2 linked regions of the Vreelandella piezotolerans genome follow. The protein of the gene in region 1 interacts with the protein of each later gene in a pairwise test. Links are inferred from orthologs where the notes say so. Each region holds a gene or a part of one and is shown on either strand. Other genes may lie near its edges.

Evidence for each region.
Region 2: the proteins of nth (region 1) and aceE interact in binary tests that used the Escherichia coli proteins (3 or more experiments, as listed by UniProt). The link is inferred for Vreelandella piezotolerans from one-to-one orthologs.

What each region holds. Positions count from the first base shown.
Region 1 is NZ_CP048602.1:2,002,758-2,005,903, forward strand. The notes cover bases 164-2,987. They hold nth (endonuclease III), read left to right. Parts: upstream 164-1,168; coding sequence 1,169-1,807; downstream 1,808-2,987. Other genes in these bases: rsxG (electron transport complex subunit RsxG), read left to right, coding at 164-455; GYM47_RS09220 (electron transport complex subunit E), read left to right, coding at 452-1,153; GYM47_RS09230 (hypothetical protein), read left to right, coding at 1,834-2,922; GYM47_RS09235 (tRNA-queuosine alpha-mannosyltransferase domain-containing protein), read right to left, coding at 2,868-2,987. In the rest of the region: more of rsxG, read left to right, coding at 1-163; more of GYM47_RS09235, read right to left, coding at 2,988-3,146. UniProt on the Escherichia coli protein: DNA repair enzyme that has both DNA N-glycosylase activity and AP-lyase activity. The DNA N-glycosylase activity releases various damaged pyrimidines from DNA by cleaving the N-glycosidic bond, leaving an AP (apurinic/apyrimidinic) site.
Region 2 is NZ_CP048602.1:3,095,282-3,098,868, reverse strand. What follows is about bases 316-3,580. They hold aceE (pyruvate dehydrogenase (acetyl-transferring), homodimeric type), read left to right. Parts: upstream 316-707; coding sequence 708-3,380; downstream 3,381-3,580. Other genes in these bases: aceF (pyruvate dehydrogenase complex dihydrolipoyllysine-residue acetyltransferase), read left to right, coding at 3,439-3,580. Outside these bases: 1,6-anhydro-N-acetylmuramyl-L-alanine amidase AmpD, read left to right, coding at 1-297; more of aceF, read left to right, coding at 3,581-3,587. UniProt on the Escherichia coli protein: Component of the pyruvate dehydrogenase (PDH) complex, that catalyzes the overall conversion of pyruvate to acetyl-CoA and CO(2).

The sequences.
Region 1 (3,146 bases):
CGGCACCGGTTCAAACCGTTCTAGAGGGCACGTTTTCGTTACCCGCTCCCTCATTATTGGGCCACCGGATGCCACAAGAGGGTTGGCGGGTGCAGCAAGGCGGCGACGCCGTCACCATTCTGCCGGTCGTTACCCGCCAAGGGTATAATGGCGAGATTCGCCTGCTAGTAGCCATTGACCAGAGCGGCGAGATAACCGGTGTGCGCGTCACTCACCATCAAGAGACGCCAGGGCTTGGCGACGATATCGAACGCTCCCGGAGCGACTGGATCACATCGTTCGACGGATTGAGCCTACAAAGCCTATCCCCCAGCGGCTGGGCGGTTCGTAAAGAGGGCGGCGACTTCGACAGTTTTACCGGCGCAACGATCACGCCACGGGCCGTGATCAACGCCGTACACGATACGTTACGCTATTATCACCAACAGCTCGCCCGGCAGGAGTCAGCCCTATGAGCCAATGGAGAGAGCTGGCCCGTGAAGGGCTTTGGTCGAACAATCCAGCGCTGGTGCAATTACTCGGGCTATGCCCACTGCTGGCCGTCAGCGCCAGCGTAGTGAACGCATTAGGCTTGGCGCTGGCGACACTGTTGGTGCTGGTGGGGTCCAGCACGACGATCTCGCTGATTCGCCACCAAGTGCCCAGTGCCGTGCGCTTGCCTGCGTTCGTCATGGTGATTGCCGCCTTCGTGACCTGCGCCGAGCTGCTGATGGCCGCGTTTGTTTATTCGCTGTATCAAATACTAGGCATCTTCATTCCGCTTATCGTGACCAACTGCGCCATATTGGGTCGCGCGGAGGCGTTTGCCTCCCGCCAACCCGTGCTGCCCGCGGCGATCGATGGTTTGATGATGGGATTGGGGTTTGGTGCCGTGCTGGTGCTCATGGGCGCGATTCGCGAGCTCATGGGCCAGGGCACCCTGTTGAGCGACATGGCGCTGCTGTTGGGGCCCGTGGCCGCTGACTGGCAGATCACCCTGGTGGCGGATTACCAGTTTCTCTTTTTCCTTCTGCCGCCTGGCGCTTTCTTCGTAGCCGGGCTTTTGATCGCACTCAAAAATGCGCTGGATGCGCGGCGCGCTTTCCGGGCAGCGCCGACGACGAGCACCCCGCGCGCCGAGCGGCGCGTGCGAGTGACCGGCACCATCAAGTAACCAAGAGAACACACCATGAATGCCCAAAAGCGTCATGAGATTTTCGCGCGCCTACAGGCGGAAAACCCGCACCCCACCACCGAACTCAACTGGAGCACGCCGTTCGAGCTGCTCGCGGCGGTACTGCTTTCCGCCCAAGCCACCGACGTAGGCGTCAACAAAGCAACGGCCCGGCTTTTTCCGGTCGCCAATACGCCCCAAGCCATTATCGAACTAGGTATCGACGGCCTAAAACAGCACATCAAAACCATTGGGCTGTTCAATACCAAGGCAGACAATCTCATGAAAACCTGCCACCTGCTGGTCGACCAGCATGGCGGTCAGGTCCCGCAAACTCGCAAAGCGCTTGAGGCGCTCCCCGGGGTGGGTCGCAAGACCGCCAATGTGATTTTAAATACGGCCTTTGGTCAGCCTACCATTGCGGTGGATACGCACATTTTTCGCGTATCGAACCGCACCGGCATCGCCAAGGGCAAGGACGTCATCGAGGTCGAACGAAAGCTGCTGCGCCATGTCCCCAGTGTCTTCAAGCAAGACGCCCATCATTGGCTGATACTACATGGGCGTTACACGTGCATTGCGCGAAAACCTCGCTGCGGTAGCTGTATCATCGAAGATCTGTGCGACTATAAAGAAAAGACCGAGCTTGCCTAACGGCATGCCACCGCCAGGATCGTCCCATGCCAAGCACCACTGCTGACCTCTACCGCCAGCCTATTACCCAGCGTATCGATGCCCTGCTGCAACTTTCCAGGCAGCACGCCGAACGTTTTTGCAGCCCCGATGCCTGGCTGGCCCGCCAGCGCTATATGGCCAAGCATCCGACGTCGATTGTGGTGATGAAATGTATGGATGGCCGAATCCATATTCCCCACGCCACGCAGACACCGCTTGGAATCATCACACCGTTTCGTAATCTAGGCGGTATTTTCGACCTAGGCTGGCCTTATCTCGGCGAGCTGCTCACCGAGACTGTCTTGCAAGCCACTCAGAGCGGTCGCGCCACGCTGTTGCTGATTACTTACCATTTTTCCAGCGGACATCCCGCACGGGGGTGCGCCGGGTTCAACTGCGATGCCGACGCGGCCAAAGCCCACGCGTACGCCATTGCTCAGCAAGCAGGCCAGCTGTTTGGCCACGACCATCAGCAGGTCTACCCGCTCGTGTGCGGCTTTGAAACCGACAGCGACGCCATGATTCTTCACGGCCAAGGTGGCGAGGTGCTCGATATACGCGACTGGATCGATCGACCAGCGAATGATTTACATGCCACGTTAGCGAGCCTTTGTCCCGACATGCCTGATGATGTTCAACGAGATCTGCTGCCGCTGCTGCTGGGCAACATGGCCCATGTAAGCGAGCTAAGCGGCGTGACCCGAGAGCTCGAAATCGAGCATCGCGAGTGGGTCATCTGCATTGGACGCGGCTTCGACTTCTTGCACCTACCTAACACCGCGTTGATCATCGGTCCCTACGGACCAGACCTGGCGGCCCCATTGTCGACCGCCGCAAGCATTATCGAGGCCAACATGCGTGCGGGGCGAATTCCCAAGGACGGTTTTATGCTTTTGGCGTCAACGCCTTATCAAGATAGCGGTGTGGACCGTGCGAGGGCCGTATTGAAATCGCGATTTTTATCGAATTTTGCCGAGCAGGTGATTCGTGATCATCACCCTGGGCTTGCCGACAAGATGCGCCGCCATACGGCGATCGTTCACTGGCCCACCCGGCGCATGGAGTCACTCGACGCCCCTTGCATCAGCAGTTGACGATATACGGCTTGCCACTGCGGCCACTCCCAGGAGCACGTGTCAAGCGGCGCAGGCTGGCACGTCGGATCCAATAACCACGCTTTTAAACGATGAAACAGCCCCTCTTGCGTGCCATCATAGCGATATTCATTTGGGTAAAGCTCCGGGAAGCAAAGCCGGTCCGGCACTAGCGGCGTGGCACCTCGTTGGGTGGCTTCCATGATGGCCAATCCTTGGAACTC
Region 2 (3,587 bases), 1.1 Mb from region 1 along the record:
CGCGCCTGGCACGCAGGACGCTCGTTGTGGTGGGACCCAGCGCTGAGCGAATGGCGATCCAGGCTCAATGATTTCTCGGTGGGCATCGAGCTCGAAGGCGATGACGTCACCCCGTTTACCCGGGCGCAGTATGCAGCGCTGGTGGAAGCGGTGGGGTGGCTGATGGCCCGCTACCCCAATGTGACGCCGCAGCGTATCACCAGCCACGCCAAGGTGGCGCCGCTGCGTAAGACCGACCCAGGGCCCGCTTTCGACTGGGCGTATTTTCGCCAACAGCTGACACTTGCTACCTTTTAATTAGAGTAAGCCCGTTGGTTAAAAAGCCATGTTAAGTGATTCTTGAGGCAGGTAATAAAACGGTAGTTTAACTACATTTTGGGGGTGTTAGTCGTAGCGACAAAGGTCTTATAAAGCGCTTATGTTGCAGTGCAATAGTTTGTTTTGGATAGCCTTTTACGTTTCACTGGAATTGGCAGCGTGGCGACTTTGCGGTATCTTCGCATATACAAAAGGCTAACCTTCACTCTATACGTGTAGCTTTACTACATCAAGGCGAGCGTAGCTCGTTGAATGTAGAACGAAAACCCCCGTACGATGCAAACGCGTCGTGCCATTGCATGGCCTGTGGTGGCCCAACACCGCAGCCGCCCCAGGCCCGAAGGGTTGGCGGGGCTCATTGTCATTTATCGTCATTCGGAGAGACCTCTATGAGTCTGGAGACAAGAGAAGATCTCGATCCGGTCGAAACCACGGAGTGGCTGGAATCCCTGGAATCGGTACTGGATCGTGAGGGCGAAGATCGTGCCCGCTACCTGATGACCCGCCTGGCGGATCGCCTGCGCCGGGACGGGATGAAGGTGCCCTTCTCGGTGACAACCCCCCACCGTAATACGATTCCGGTTCACCGCGAAGCGCCCATGCCTGGCGATCTGTTCATGGAGCGCCGTATTCGCTCTTTGATCCGTTACAACGCCATTGCACAGGTCATTCGTAACAACCGGGCCAACCCGGGCTTGGGTGGTCACATTGCAAGCTTCATGTCGTCTGCCACGCTATATGATGTGGGGTTCAACCACTTCTTCCGTGCCCCTAAAGGCGATTTCGAAGGCGACTTGATTTACATTCAGGGTCACGTAGCGCCGGGTATCTACGCGCGTTCGTTCCTGGAAGGTCGCCTGACCGAAGAGCAAATGGACAAGTTCCGTCGCGAAGTCGACGGCGACGGCCTCTCTTCTTACCCGCACCCGTGGCTAATGCCGGATTACTGGCAGTTCCCCACGGTGTCCATGGGTCTGGGCCCGATTCAGGCCATCTATCAAGCCCACGTGATGAAGTATCTGCATCACCGTGAGCTGAAAGACATGCACGACCGCAAGATCTGGTGCTTCATGGGCGACGGCGAGTGTGACGAGCCGGAATCCCTGGGCGCGATCTCGTTGGCGGGCCGTGAGAACCTCGATAACCTGATCTTCGTCATCAACTGTAACCTGCAGCGCTTGGACGGCCCGGTACGCGGTAACTCCCGCGTCATGGACGAGTTCGAAGGCGTCTTCCGCGGTGCCGGTTGGAACGTGATCAAGGTCGTTTGGGGGCGTCACTGGGATCCGCTATTCGAGAAGGATAAGAAAGGCATCCTTCAAAAACGCATGGACGAGGCGGTCGACGGCGAGTACCAGAACTACAAGGCGAACGGCGGTGCTTACACCCGTGAGCACTTCTTCGGTAAGTACCCGGAAACCGAAGAAATGGTCAAAGACCTCTCCGACGAAGATATCTGGAAGCTCAACCGTGGCGGTCACGACCCGTTCAAGGTCTACGCGGCCTATCACGAAGCGGTCAATACCTCCAATGGCAAGCCCACCGTCATCCTGGCGCACACCATCAAAGGGTACGGCATGGGCAGCGGCGATGGCGAAGCGGCCAACGAAGCGCACCAGGTCAAGAGCATGGAGTACGAAGCGCTGAAGAAATTCCGCGACCGTTTCGGTATTCCGCTCACCGACGAGCAGCTCAAGGACGTGCCGTATTACAAGCCGGAAGAGGACTCTCCCGAACTCAAGTACATGCACTTGCAGCGCGAGCGTCTTAACGGCTATCTGCCGAGTCGCCGCAGCACGTTCGAGCCGCTGGACATTCCGACCCTGGAAGACAAGACCTTTGCCTCGCAAATGGGCGGCTCCAAAGGGCGCGAAGTGTCTACCACCATGGCGTTCGTGCGTATTCTGAACGGCCTGGTGAAAGATAAGAAGCTGGGCAAACAGGTCGTGCCGATCATTCCGGACGAAGCGCGTACCTTCGGTATGGAAGGTATGTTCCGCCAGCTCGGTATCTACACCTCTGAAGGTCAGAAGTACGAGCCGGTCGATAAGGGCCAGATCATGTACTACCGCGAGGACCAGAAAGGTCAGGTTCTCGAAGAGGGGATTTCCGAAGCAGGCGCGATGTCGGCGTGGATTGCCGCTGCGACCTCCTACAGCAACAACAACGTCACGCTGCTGCCGTTCTACATCTACTACTCGATGTTCGGCTTCCAGCGTATCGGCGACTTGGCCTGGGCCGCAGGCGACTTGCAGGCGCGTGGCTTCATGGTCGGCGGTACCGCTGGGCGTACCACGCTCAACGGTGAAGGCCTGCAGCACCAGGATGGCCACAGCCTGATTCAGGCGTCCACCATCCCTAACTGCCGCAGCTACGACCCGACCTACGGTCATGAGGTGGCGGTCATCGTTCAGGATGGTTTGAAGCGCATGTTCACCGATCAGGAGAACTGCTTCTACTACCTGACCGTGATGAACGAGAACTACGAGCACCCCGAACTCGAGGACGTACCGGCCGACGATATCGTCAAGGGCATGTACCTGCTCAAAGAGACGAAGGGTGACAAAGGTCGCGTTCAGCTGATGGGCTCGGGCACCATTTTGCGCGAAGTGGAAGCCGCCGCCGAACTGCTGGCCAACGACTGGGGCATCGGTGCCGACATCTGGAGCGTGACCAGCTTCAACGAATTGCGTCGTGAAGCGCTGCTGTTGGAGCGTGAAGCGTTCCTCAACCCGGATGCCGAGGCCAACAAGCCCCACGTTACCAAGTGCCTGGAAGGTCGTGATGGTCCGGTGATTGCGTCTACCGACTACATGAAGCTCTACGCGGATCAAGTACGTGCTTGGGTGCCCAGTGATTACACCGTGTTGGGTACCGACGGCTTTGGTCGTTCCGATACCCGCGAGAAGCTGCGCTACTTCTTCGAAGTAGACCGCTACTTCGTCACCGTTGCTGCGCTGCGTGCGCTGGCCGACCGTGGTGAGCTTGATCGCAAGCAGGTTGGCGAAGCGCTGAAGAAGTATGGCATCGATGCCAACAAGCCGAACCCGCTGACCAGCTAAACCGCTGCCCGGCGGACAGATGTCCGCCGGCTCGATCCGATTTGGAAGGAGCGCGACCTTGAGTAGCGAAATCATCAAAGTTCCCGACATCGGTGGGGATACCGATGTCGAAATCATCGAGATTGCGGTGTCAGAAGGCGACGTCATCGAAGCGGAAGACACCCTGATCACTCTGGAATCCGACAAAGCCAGCATGGACGTACCGGC